3 regions of the Kitasatospora sp. NPDC101108 genome follow, and region 3 is predicted to be linked to each of the others. Evidence: riboswitches for the same ligand, from Rfam matches in the RefSeq annotation. Region 3 holds a riboswitch; each other region holds the start of a gene.
What was found. Region 3 has a riboswitch for cyclic di-AMP ahead of ACZ6Z8_RS09985 (transglycosylase family protein). Riboswitches for the same ligand answer to the same signal wherever they lie in the genome.

Region 1 (3,925 bases), on a different contig from region 3:
AATCCTTCTGAGCGGGATGCGACGTGGGGACCATGTGACGTGTGGATCATGTGACGTGGAGATGCCGTCGGATCCCTCCCCCACCGTCCTCCGTTCGACGGACGCGTGGGCGGGTTGCTCCGGGTCCGCGGGGCCGGTGCCACCACCCTGGTGCGGACGCGGCCCGCGCCCGAGCGGGCCGCCGGAGCGCGAGGGAGCGGTGAGCGGCGATGGCACGCGGGCAGGACAGGCGCAGGGAGCTTCGGGTCGGATCCGGTGGGGCGCCGTCCACGGCGGTGACGGCGGCGGGTTGCGCGGTCGCGCTGCTGGCCGCCGGACCGTCCTTTGCGGCCCCGGGTCCCGTGCCCCGGCCGAAGCCGCGGGTCGCGTCGGTGGGCCCGGCCGCCGTGCGGTCCGACTCCGACCTGGAGGTGGTCCGGCAGGATCCGGCGGCCGCCCCGCCCGGCGGCACCACCACGGTCCGTGCCTTCGTCGCGAACCGCGGCCCGGACACCACGGGCTCGCCGTTCACGGTGGTCGTCGTCCTGCCGCGGGGCGTGACACCGCAGGGCCCGTACTTCCCCTCCGACTGCGCGGTGCCGGGGGGCGGGCGTACGGTGCGCTGCGTCTTCGGGGCCGGGCTGAAGCAGGGGCGCAGCGCGACCGCGCTCGTCCCGGTGCGGATCTCCCCCGACGTGCCGCTGGGCGTGCTGGAGGGCGGGGCGGTCGAGGTGCACAGCCCGGACGACCGGGACGGAAGCAACAACCGGCAGCCGTTCGCCATCGAAGTGGTCGAGACGGCTGCCGGTTCCTGAGAGCGGCTGGTCTGCGGGCTACACGCGGTCGGCGTCCGCGGTCGGCGTCCGCGGTCAGCGGTAGACGCGCACGTAGTCGGCGGCGAAGGTGATCGGAGTGTTTCCCTGCGGCGCCGGGTGGTACTTGCCGGCGCCGACGGAGAGGTTGAGGATCAGGTACGCCGAGAAGTCGGCGCCCACGCCCTTGCCGTCCGAGAACACCTTGACGCCGTTGACGTACCAGTCCACCGAGTTGGCGCCGTAGTAGGTGCCGATGGTGACCCACTGGTCCTTGGCGACGGCATTGGCGTCGGTGTAGTAGTCCGCGTTGCCGGGGTTGACGTGGTTGGTCAGCTCCAGCAGGTCCGGGTTGTCGGGGTGGTACTCGAAGGAGTCGACCTCCCCGTTGCCGTTCTTCCAGGTCCACAGGGCGGGCCAGGCGCCGGTGCCGGAGGGCAGCTTGACCCGGGTCTCGGCGTAGTCGCCGGTCTTGACCTGGAAGCCCTCGGCGGAACCCTCGGTGGTCAGGAAGCCGGTGTTCCAGGACTGCTGGCCGTTCTCCAGGGTGGGGCCACCGGGGGTGGCGGTGAAGGTGGCGACGCCGTTCGCGACGCTGACGTTGTTCTTGTTCAGCCAGTCGAGCTTGTTGTCGTCCGGGTTGTGGTTGCCGTACTTGTACGCGGTGCTCTTGTCGCCGACCCAGCGCCGGCCCCAGTCGATCGGGGCGTTGAACTCGTCGGACCAGGTCAGCGACTTCCCGGCGATCGGGGAGGCCGGCGCCGGGGTGCTCGGGCTCGCGGTGGCACTCGGGCTGGAGGTGGCGCTCGGGCTCGCGGTCGGCGCCGTGGTGGGCGCGACGGTCGGCGGCGTGGTGGCCGTGGCCGTCGGGGTCGGCTTGGCGGTGGTCGGCGCGGCGGTGGTGGGCGCGGCGGTCGTGGGGGTAGCGGTGGTCGGCGACGGCTTGGCGGTGGGGGTGGCCGTCGGGGCCGGGGCGGGCGTCGACGTGCCGGCCCGGGAGACCACCAGCTGCTGCGAGGGCAGGTTGTGCCAGCCGCCGCCGAGGTCCTGCCAGAAGCCGAACTGGGTGTAGGTCCCGGCGGGCAGGGTGCGCGCGCCGCTGGTGAAGGAGAACCCGCTCGGGCAGAGCTGCACGTTGCCGGCGTTGCCCGGGAAGTCCAGGTTGGTGCCGTGCGCGTCGCGGACGCCCACGCCGACGGTCCTGGCGACGAAGCAGGACGAGGAGTGCAGGCTCAGCGAGGCGGTGGTGGCCTTGCCCGCGACCATGGTGGCGGGGGCGAGCCGGTCCTGGGTGACGGTCGGGCCGGTGGCGGCCTGGGCACCGGCGACGGCCGGCAGCCCGAGCAGGCCGGCGCCGCTGATGGCGAGCGCACCGGTGGCGGCGAGGGCGGCGTTGCGTCCGCGGTGGGACGGACGGGCGTGACGGGGCGCGCGACCGCGCCCGGCAGGCTGGGGCATGGGAGTCCTCTGCGACGCCTGCGAGGTGAGCTGTCGGATTCGGGCTGCAGTTGCCCGGCCGCCCGGGGAGCGGCTTCACCCCTAGCCGGAGCCCGCACGCTGGTGCGTACGGGCCGGGCGCTGACCTTGGTTCCCCCGCTCCCGTCCGCTGTCGTGCTCGGCTGCCCGCCGACGGGTGGACAGGACTCGGCGTCCCGGCGGCGGAGTCCGCGAGGGCGGACGACCCGTTGCAGGCTAGGCAGGCTGTGCGTGAACGGACAACTCCATCCGGCCGGTTGTCGCGCAGCTCACAGTGGTGTCGATCAACGACGCTGCGTGGCCGCCGAGTTGATCGATCCCGGCGCCGCGGCCGGGGGTTCGCGGGTCGAGGCCCGGCGGTTCAGCCGAGCCAGGCGGCCACCTGGCTCTCGGCCTCCGGCGACCAGGCCAGTTCCAGGTGGTTGAGCCCGCTGAGCAGCCGGGTGCCGCCGACGGTCGCGATGCCGGTGGTGTCCAGGGCGCTCGCGGTGAACACGATGCCGTCGCTGGGACCGCGGTTCTCGTCGAGCACGCCCGGGATGTCGGCCGAGCCGCCCGCGAGGAGGTAGGTGGGCACCGAGGCCGGGATCCCGGCGCGCCGGAGCGGGGCGATCAGCGAGCCCGCGTCGACGGCCGCCTGGATGCCCTGGCCGGAGGCGTGGAGGCCCTGGCCGCCGTAGTAGGTGGTCCACCAGTCCTGGGCGGTGGTGTCCACCCCGTAGACGGCGTCCCAGCGGGCGAGCAGCTGGCGCTGGCCCGGGTAGCAGTCGCTGCCGCCGGTCGGCAGCACCCCCAGGCAGGGCTGGGCGGTGTACGTGCCGTAGCAGGTCATGTAGAGGTGCGGGGACGGCGCGTTGGCGGTGCCGCCGCAGGCCGGCCAGGTGGCCAGGTCGAAGTCCCAGCCGTGCGCGTAGACGTAGTCGAGCCCGCCGTTCGGCCCGCCGAGGGTGACCAGGCGGCGCACGTCGCCCGCGTACGGCCGCCCCCAGGAGGGCCGCACCGAGGACACGTACGCGCGGGCGGCGACCTCTCCCTTGCTCCAGGCCACCACGTCGACCTGGGGGACGCCGAGCCGGGCGCGGATCAGCGCGATCGCGTCACCGACGGCCTGGGCCTGGAGCAGGTTGTCGCCGTGCTTGTGGGCGAAGCCGACGGCGAACACCCGGTGGCCGGTCCCGGCCAGGTACTGGGCGAGGCCGGTGGACGGGCAGCTCGCGGCGCCGCAGATGCCGCCCTCCCCCGGGTTCACCCAGGCGCGGTCGGCGTTGTCGTTGGCGCCGTGCACCAGCAGGACGGGGGTACCGGTGCCGCCGGCGTCCCAGCCGGGGGCCGAGTAGAGCAGGAAGCGGCCGGAGTACGGCTCGCCGGTGCCGAAGTAGGTGCGGCGGGGGCCGTCCTGGTCGCCGCGGCCGTCGGCGGGGAACTGCTCGGTGCGGAAGCCGGGGGTGGGGTCGAGGTAGCGCTCGACCTTGGCCCAGCCGTTGCCGGGGGCGGGGAAGGTGGCTTCGAGGGCGAGGGGGGCGGCGGCCGTTGCGGCGGTGGTGGCCGTTGCGGCGGTGGTGGCCGTTGCGGCGGAGGTGGCCTTCGGGATGGTGGCCGCTCCGGCGGAGGGGGCGCCGAGGAGGAGGGCGGTGAGGCTCAGGAGGAGGGCGGAGAGG
Region 2 (3,925 bases), on a different contig from region 3:
CACGGCGATCATGTTGCTGGTGCTGTCGTAGCCGTAGATGACGTTCATGTGCCCGCCGCCCGAGGTCCAGCCGATGCGCACCGCGAACGGCCGCCCGTTGGCTATCTCGTTGGTGACCTCGCTGAACGAGGCGTTGCGGTTCAGGTCGTAGCCGCTGTTGCGGAAGCCCATGGCGGACAGGCCGTTGGCCATGTCGTCGAGCGTGGCGGGCCGGTCGTTGCAGTCCAGCCAGCGGCCCTGCTGGGCGAGGCGGCAGAAGTCGTACTGGTTGTACTGGTGGTAACCCCAGTAGGTGGCGACCGTCAGGCCGGACGCGTCCCAGCACCACTGGTCCTGGACCTGCTTCTGCATGGTGATGTCGAGCGCCGTCCAGCTGGTGGGCCGGGTGGAGCCGCAGACCGGCAGGTTCCCGGTGTCCTCGCTGATGAAGGCGTCGGCGACGTAGTAGCCGCCGGACCAGATCCAGCGGTTGTCGTTCTCGACGGTGTCCCCCGTGGTACGGCAGATCATCGGGATGCGGTCGCCCGGCGCGGCCTGACCGGAGACCCGGGCCGAAAGCGAGGGGAGCACACGCTCGTTGACGGTGCTGTAGTTCCCCTGCCCCCCGATGACGGTTCCCTTGACCAGGCCCGCCTGGGCCACGGCGCCGATACCCAGCGCGGCCGCACCGGCCAGCACGGCGCCGGTTGCTGCCACGGCCCATCGGCGTGATTTCCTGCGGTGTCTGCTCATGCGTCAGATCTCACTCCCCGTTAGGTGAAACCGAATGCGGGGGAGTCTGGCAGAGCCGCGTCAGAACCGGAACAAAGGAGTCCGGGGCGCCTTGCGGCCACGCACAGGGACGGCGAGGAGTCATGGGCCAACGGATGCTGCACGAAGGCGACTTGGCGGGCGCCGAGCCAATTGGTCCAGTCCACTGTTATTTTATCGTTATTGTTCCTGAGAAGTCCTTCAGGCTGTGAAATTTCACAGCGTGAGTGCAATGTTACTCACGATGAGGGTTTCAGAAGCGGGGATTCGGAAGTCCGAAGAAGCGCTTATGCGAAGCGAGCGGCGGGACGACCCGACCCGAATAACCCCCCACGAACGGGCCGCCGCCGGGCCCGTCCGTGGTCCTGCCGCACGGGCCCGGCCGGCCACGCGGGCGAGCGGGACGCGCCGGCCGGGCCCTGAGCGACCGCTACCGGGTGGTCGCCGTCGACCAGCGCGGCAACGCCGCCCCGTCAGACCGCCGCGTTACCCGTCAGGGGCGCGGAGGGAGCCGCAGAAGGCCCCGCTGCGGCAGATGACACGACCCTGCGGCCACCAGGATCAGTACCAGTGGTGGTTCTGCCAGAACACCCACGCCTGGTTCGGGCTGCCGTAGCGGCCGTTCATGTACTTCAGCGCCCAGCGCAGCTGGGTGCTGGGGTTGGTTCGCCAGTCGGACCCCTCCGACGCCATCTTGCTGGCGGGCAGCGCCTGCGGCAGGCCGTAGGAGCCGGAGCTGGGGTTGGTGGCGTTGACCCTCCAGCCGCTCTCGTGAGCGATGATCTGGTCGAACGAGGCCAGCTGGTTGGCCGGCACGATCTGCGCGGCCAGCTTCTGCAGGGCGGCGGGGCTGTTGGCGGTGGCGGCCTCCGCCGAGCCGGCGGAGACGGCGGGGACGGCGAGGGTGACGCCGGCCATGACGGCGGCGGCGACGACGCCCTTGAACCGGCGGGTGATCGGGCTGGACAGGCCGAATCGGCTGTTCGCAGACATGCGGTGTTTCCTCTCCCACGCCTACGAGGTGAGCTGTCGGGTTCGGGCTGGAGTTGCCCGGCCGCGCCGAGCGCGGCCTCACCCCTAGCGCTGCCCGGACCGGTCCGGGCAGCGCGACTTACCTGTGGTTCCCCCGCTCCTGCCGCTGATGCTGGTGTTGCGCGTGCCCGCTCGGTCCGGCGACAGGATTCGGCGTTCCGGAGAGTGGGGTTCGTGTGGGGACGAACGAGAGGAAACGTAAACAAACCATCACACGTACGGCAAGGCGGTGTGATGCGTCTCACGCCCAGGCCGAACTCGCAGGCCCGCCCGGCCGGCCGATGGCGGCGGCTCGCGCTCGAACCTGATGCTCCGACACTTCCCCGGGGTCGTACGGAGCGAGGCCGTGCCGGGCCCGGGTGAAGGAATGCCCGGAGATGGAGCAGACCCCTGCCCCCGACCGGAACGGAGTGATCCGTGTCTCTGATCCGAGGGCGTCGGCGTGGCAGCTGGTCCGCTACCGCCGGACATCTGTTGAGGTGGGCTCGATCTCCATAACATCTCGCCATGGAGCTCGAATTCCGGCACCTCCGGATCATCTGCAGCATCGCGGACTGCGGCAGTCTGACGCGGGCCGCCGCGTCCTTGCGGCTGACCCAGCCCGGCCTCAGTGCGCAGTTGGCGCGGATCGAGCGGGCGCTCGGAGCGGAGCTGTTCAGCCGCGCGCAGTCGGGCGTCATTCCGACCGCGTTCGGGGAGGAGGTCCTCAGCCGGGCACGGGCGGTGCTGCCGACCGTCGACGAACTGCTGGAGGTCTCCGCCCTCGCCGCGAGGACGGGCTGGTCGCAGCACCGTTTCCGGCTCGGCTCGGTCAACGCTCCGCTGCTCGGCGGGTTGATCACCGCGATCAGGTCGCACCATCCGGAGGCCGAGATCAGTTCGCGGGGCCAGGGATGCCCCGTCCCGCTCGTCGAGGCCGTCGCGGGCGGCCGGCTCGAAGCGGCCGTGGTGGGCGACAGCCCCGGGTACGAGCTCGCGCTCCCCGCAGGAGTCGCCGGCGAGCCGATAGCCACCGAACCGCTCTTCGTGGCCCTGCCCGCGGCTCATCCGCTCGCGTCGCTGGAGGAGGTCGCGCTGGAGGATCTCGGAGGCGAGGACTGGGCCGCTCCTCGGCCGGACAACGACCGGATCCGTGAGTACTGGTCCAGGACCCTGCTCGTCCTGGGCCATCGCCTTCGTGTCGTCCACGAGGTGGAAGGTCGGCTCGTCCTGGACCTCGTCCGCAGCGGCCACGCGGTGAGCTTCTGCCAGGCCACCTTCGAGGAGGTGCCGGGCATCGCCGTACGGCCGATCGTCGGCGATCCGCTCTGGTACCGGCATGTGCTCGCCTGGCACGAGGAGGGACCGCTCGCGTCGCTGCGTCCTTCGCTCGTGCGGACCGTCACCGAGGCGTACTGGACGGCAGCCGCTCGCAGCACGGTCTACCGGAGCTGGCTTGAGCGCCAGGGGGCCACGGCGCCGGCCACGGGTACGGCTGCCTGTCGAAGGGTGATCTCCGCTCCCTCCGGATGACGTGCCCGGCCCCCGGCACGATCCGTGCGGTGTGGCACCGTGGCGGTGCGGTCGAGGCGATGTCGTGTCGGCCGCACCGCTCGCGAGCCGTTCCGGTGCTACGCGGTCACCACCGGTCGGTCCGGACGATGTCGGTGGACGCGTCGGAGGCGATGACGTGGATCCGGATGCGGGCCGTGTCGTCCTGGAACCACTGGCCGGGCTGCCAGGTCTGCATGTCCGGCGCGGTGCAGTTCCCGGTGGGTGCGGCGGCGTCGGGGTTGGTGACCACCCGGATCGGCCCGTTGCCGGTGGTGGTGGAGGTGTCGACCTTGTAGATGAGGACGCCGGTGGCGCAGGCGTTGCCGTCCGCGCCGACGGATCGGCGGGACTCGGCGACGTAGGCCGTCGTGTCGCCGGTCCTCACCACGGCGATCTTGGTGCCGCCGGGGCGTTCGACGGCCTTCAGGCGGACGGTCCGGCCGCCGGCGGCGGGAAGGCAGGCGACCTGGTGGTCGTCGATCCAGCCGAACTTCCAGCGCTCCCAGCCGGTGTGCTGCGGGGCCGGGCCGGCGATGTTCCCCATCAGGTCCCAGCCGCCGACGTAGCGGTGCACGTCGGTGCCGGCGAAGGCGTACAGGTCGGGCAGGCC
Region 3 (3,925 bases):
GCGACACCGCACCGGCGCCCACGCGTACTGCGGAGGATCGTAGGCACGTCCTGACCCTCCGCAACAGGGATTACCCCGCAGGTGACCAGGGTCACGCCTGCCGCCCGGCCAAGAGCTCTCCAAGGGCTGTCCACGACCCGGCTACGCCCCGTTCACGGAGAGTCGGCGCGCTGGTCGCACGCCGCTCGCACGCCGCTCGCACGCCGCTCACGGGCGGTTCGCGCACCGGTGACGCGGCGGTGGCCCCGGTGGTCGTCCGGGCGCGTCCGGTCCAGCGGTTACGGTCGACCCATGCCAGCTCAGCCCGACGGCGCCCAGCCCGCCGCCCAGCCCGCCCCGCAGCTCTTCACCTGGGAGTTCGCCGCCGACCCGTACCCCGCCTACGCCTGGCTGCGCGAGCACGCCCCGGTGCACCGCACCGAGCTGCCGAGCGGGGTGGAGGCCTGGCTGGTGACCAGGTACGCGGACGCCCGGCAGGCGCTCGCGGACAGCCGGCTGTCGAAGAACCCGGCGCACCACAGCGAGCAGGCGCACCGCACCGGCCGGGTGGGCATCCCGGGGGAGCGGCAGGCGGACCTGATGACCCACCTGCTGAACATCGACCCGCCGGACCACACCCGGCTGCGCCGCCTGGTGTCGAAGGCGTTCACCCCGCGCCGGGTGGCCGAGTTCGAGCCGAGGGTGCAGCAGCTGACCGACCGGCTGATCGACGGCTTCGCGCAGCGCGGCTCGGCGGACCTGATCCACGAGTTCGCCTTCCCGCTCCCCATCTACGCGATCTGCGACATGCTGGGCGTGCCGGCCGAGGACCAGGACGACTTCCGCGACTGGGCCGGGATGATGGTGCGACACACCAAGCCGGGACAGGGCGGCGGCCGACGTGGCGGCGTGGGGCGGGCGGTGAAACGGATGCGGGCGTACCTGCTGGAACTGATCCACCGCAAGCGGGCCGACCTCGGCGACGACCTGATCTCCGGTCTGATCCGGGCGAGCGACCACGGTGAGCACCTGCCCGAGAACGAGGCCGCCGCGATGGCCTTCATCCTGCTCTTCGCCGGGTTCGAGACCACGGTCAACCTGATCGGCAACGGGACGTACGCGTTGCTGCGCAACCCGGACCAGCGGGCGCTGCTGCAGGAGTCGGTGGTGCGTGGTGAGACGGCGCTGCTGGAGACCGGGATCGAGGAACTCCTGCGCTACGACGGGCCGGTGGAGCTGGCGACCTGGCGGTTCGCGACCGCGCCGCTGACCATCGGCGGGGTGGAGATCCCGGTCGGCGACCCGGTGCTGGTGGTGCTGGCGGCGGCGGACCGCGACCCGGCCCGGTTCTCCGACGAGAACACCCTCGACCTGGCCCGGAGCGACAACCCCCACCTGGGCTTCGGGCACGGCATCCACTACTGCATCGGAGCCCCGCTGGCCCGGCTGGAGGGGCGGTCCGCGCTGGCCACCCTGCTTTCCCGGCTGCCCGATCTGCGGCTGGCCGAGAGCCCGGAGAACCTGCGCTGGCGCGGTGGCCTGATCATGCGTGGACTGCGTGAACTTCCGGTCGAATTCACTCCCGAGCTCCGCTCGCCGCACGCCCTTTCCGAGGGCCCGGCACACTGACGTGACGTCGCATTCCGGGCGCTCGCAGCGGCATGAACGACCATCAAACCGGACAAAGCGCTGCCGTTGGTAGGCGATCGGACACGGGCCGTAATTCTGGTGTGATATCGACGATATGAGCTTGTGATCGGTCTGAGGATCTGTCTAGTCTCCCTGGAGTTCGCAGCTGCGGACCCCGTGCGCGGAACGCCGAATCCTGCCCGCCGCGCCACGGGAAACCGACCAGACCCTGGGCAGGGGCGGGGGAACCAGGTTTGTTGCCGTCCCTCCACGGCTTGGGGTGAAGCCGCCCGAGCGGAATCGTTTCCGCCGCCGGCGGCCGGGCCACCTCCCGGTCCGAACCCGACAGCTCACCTCGCAGGCGTGCGGAGAGGGACTTCTTCATGCTGCTCGTTGGATCTGGCCGTCATCGCCGTCGCACCCAGGCCGAGAAGGCCATCGCCGTCGCCGGTGTGGCCGGCGTCGGACTCGCGCTGCCGCTCCTCACCGCCACCGGTGCCTCCGCCGCCCCGGCCTCCTCCTGGGACTCCGTCGCCCAGTGCGAGAGCGGTGGCGACTGGAGCATCAACACCGGCAACGGCTTCTACGGCGGCCTGCAGTTCACCTCCAGCACGTGGAAGGCGTACGGCGGCACCGCCTACGCGCCGCAGGCCAACCAGGCCAGCCGGGCCCAGCAGATCTCGGTCGCCGAGAAGGTGCTCGCCTCGCAGGGCCCGGGCGCCTGGCCGGTCTGCTCCATGAAGGCCGGGCTGAGCAAGGGCGGTGCCCCCGCGGCCGTGGACACCTCCTCGGACACCAAGGCGCAGTCCGCCCCCAAGCAGCAGACGCCGAAGCGGCAGGCCCCCAAGGCCGCCCCGAAGCCGGTCCAGCAGTACGTGCCGAAGCACGCCGCGCCGAAGAAGGCCGAGCAGCCGGAGACCCAGCCGGTCCAGCAGTACACCCCGAAGCACGCGGCTCCGCGCGCCGCCCAGCCGGCCCCGGCCCCGCAGACCGGCCACGACTACACCGTCCGTTCCGGTGACACCCTGTCGGGCATCGCCGCCGCCCAGGGCGTGTCCGGCGGCTGGCAGGCGCTGTACGACGGCAACCGCGGCACCGTCGGCGGGGACCCGAACCTGATCGTGCCCGGCCAGGTCCTGCACCTCGGCTGAGACCCGGCGGAGGGGGCCGACCGACCGGTCGGCCCCCTTTCGTCCGCCCGCGCCCTCCTTCGTCCGCCTTCGTCCGCTCAGGTGGGACAAGCTGGGACAAGCAGGTGAACTACCGGTGGGTAGTGGGGCCACACGCTGAGACGGAGCCGAGGTCGACGTGGTCCCGGGAGCCCGGGCGGTTAGGCTCTGGTCGTAACGACTCCGCAATCCTCCGGCCGACAGCGCCACCGTCGAGCCGGACCCTGCTTCCGCAAGGAGATGCTTCGTGCCGTCCATCGATGTCGTCGTAGCCCGTGAGATCCTCGACTCCCGCGGCAACCCCACGGTCGAGGTCGAGGTCGGCCTCGACGACGGCAGCACGGGTCGTGCCGCTGTTCCGTCGGGTGCCTCGACCGGCGCCTTCGAGGCGCTGGAGCTGCGCGACGGCGACAAGAACCGCTACTTCGGCAAGGGCGTGGAGAAGGCCGTCCTGGCCGTCATCGAGCAGATCGGCCCGGAGCTGGTCGGCTACGACGCCACCGAGCAGCGCCTGATCGACCAGGCCATGCTCGACCTGGACGCCACCCCGGACAAGTCCTCGCTCGGCGCCAACGCCATCCTGGGCGTCTCGCTGGCCGTCGCGCACGCCGCCTCCGAGGCCAGCGACCTGCCGCTGTTCCGCTACCTGGGCGGCCCGAACGCGCACGTCCTGCCCGTCCCGATGATGAACATCCTCAACGGCGGCTCGCACGCGGACTCCAACGTCGACATCCAGGAGTTCATGATCGCCCCGATCGGCGCGGAGTCCTTCTCCGAGGCCGTCCGCTGGGGCGTCGAGGTCTACCACACCCTCAAGGGCGTGCTGAAGGAGCGCGGCCTGTCCACCGGCCTCGGCGACGAGGGCGGCTTCGCGCCGAACCTGGACAGCAACCGCGAGGCCCTGGACCTCATCACCGAGGCCATCCAGAAGGCCGGCTACGTGCCGGGCCGTGACGTCGCGCTGGCCCTGGACGTCGCCGCCTCCGAGTTCTTCAAGGACGGCGCCTACCAGTTCGAGGGCAAGGCCCTGTCGTCCGCCGAGCTCATCGAGTACTACGCCGAGCTGGTCGCCGCCTACCCGCTGGTCTCCATCGAGGACCCGCTGGACGAGTCGGACTGGGACGGCTGGAAGGCCATGACCGTCAAGC

Region 1: linked by a shared signal. The riboswitch ahead of ACZ6Z8_RS15590 (glycoside hydrolase family 16 protein) and the one ahead of ACZ6Z8_RS09985 (transglycosylase family protein) in region 3 are both predicted to bind cyclic di-AMP.
Region 2: linked by a shared signal. The riboswitch ahead of ACZ6Z8_RS20950 (aggregation-promoting factor C-terminal-like domain-containing protein) and the one ahead of ACZ6Z8_RS09985 (transglycosylase family protein) in region 3 are both predicted to bind cyclic di-AMP.

Annotation. Positions count from the first base shown of each region.
Region 1 covers NZ_JBVJLM010000006.1:54,293-58,217, forward strand. Annotated here, with positions in the region: gene ACZ6Z8_RS15585 (hypothetical protein) at 387-794, shown strand; gene ACZ6Z8_RS15590 (glycoside hydrolase family 16 protein) at 849-2,249, opposite strand; cyclic di-AMP (ydaO/yuaA leader) riboswitch at 2,257-2,364, opposite strand; gene ACZ6Z8_RS15595 (esterase/lipase family protein) at 2,629-3,925, opposite strand, start outside.
Region 2 covers NZ_JBVJLM010000009.1:117,432-121,356, reverse strand. Annotated here, with positions in the region: gene ACZ6Z8_RS20955 (papain-like cysteine protease family protein) at 1-696, opposite strand, end outside; gene ACZ6Z8_RS20950 (aggregation-promoting factor C-terminal-like domain-containing protein) at 1,312-1,743, opposite strand; cyclic di-AMP (ydaO/yuaA leader) riboswitch at 1,747-1,910, opposite strand; gene ACZ6Z8_RS20945 (LysR family transcriptional regulator) at 2,290-3,294, shown strand; gene ACZ6Z8_RS20940 (M6 family metalloprotease domain-containing protein) at 3,401-3,925, opposite strand, start outside.
Region 3 covers NZ_JBVJLM010000003.1:374,386-378,310, reverse strand. Annotated here, with positions in the region: gene ACZ6Z8_RS09990 (cytochrome P450 family protein) at 292-1,608, shown strand; cyclic di-AMP (ydaO/yuaA leader) riboswitch at 1,819-1,986, shown strand; gene ACZ6Z8_RS09985 (transglycosylase family protein) at 1,992-2,759, shown strand; gene eno (phosphopyruvate hydratase) at 3,025-3,925, shown strand, end outside.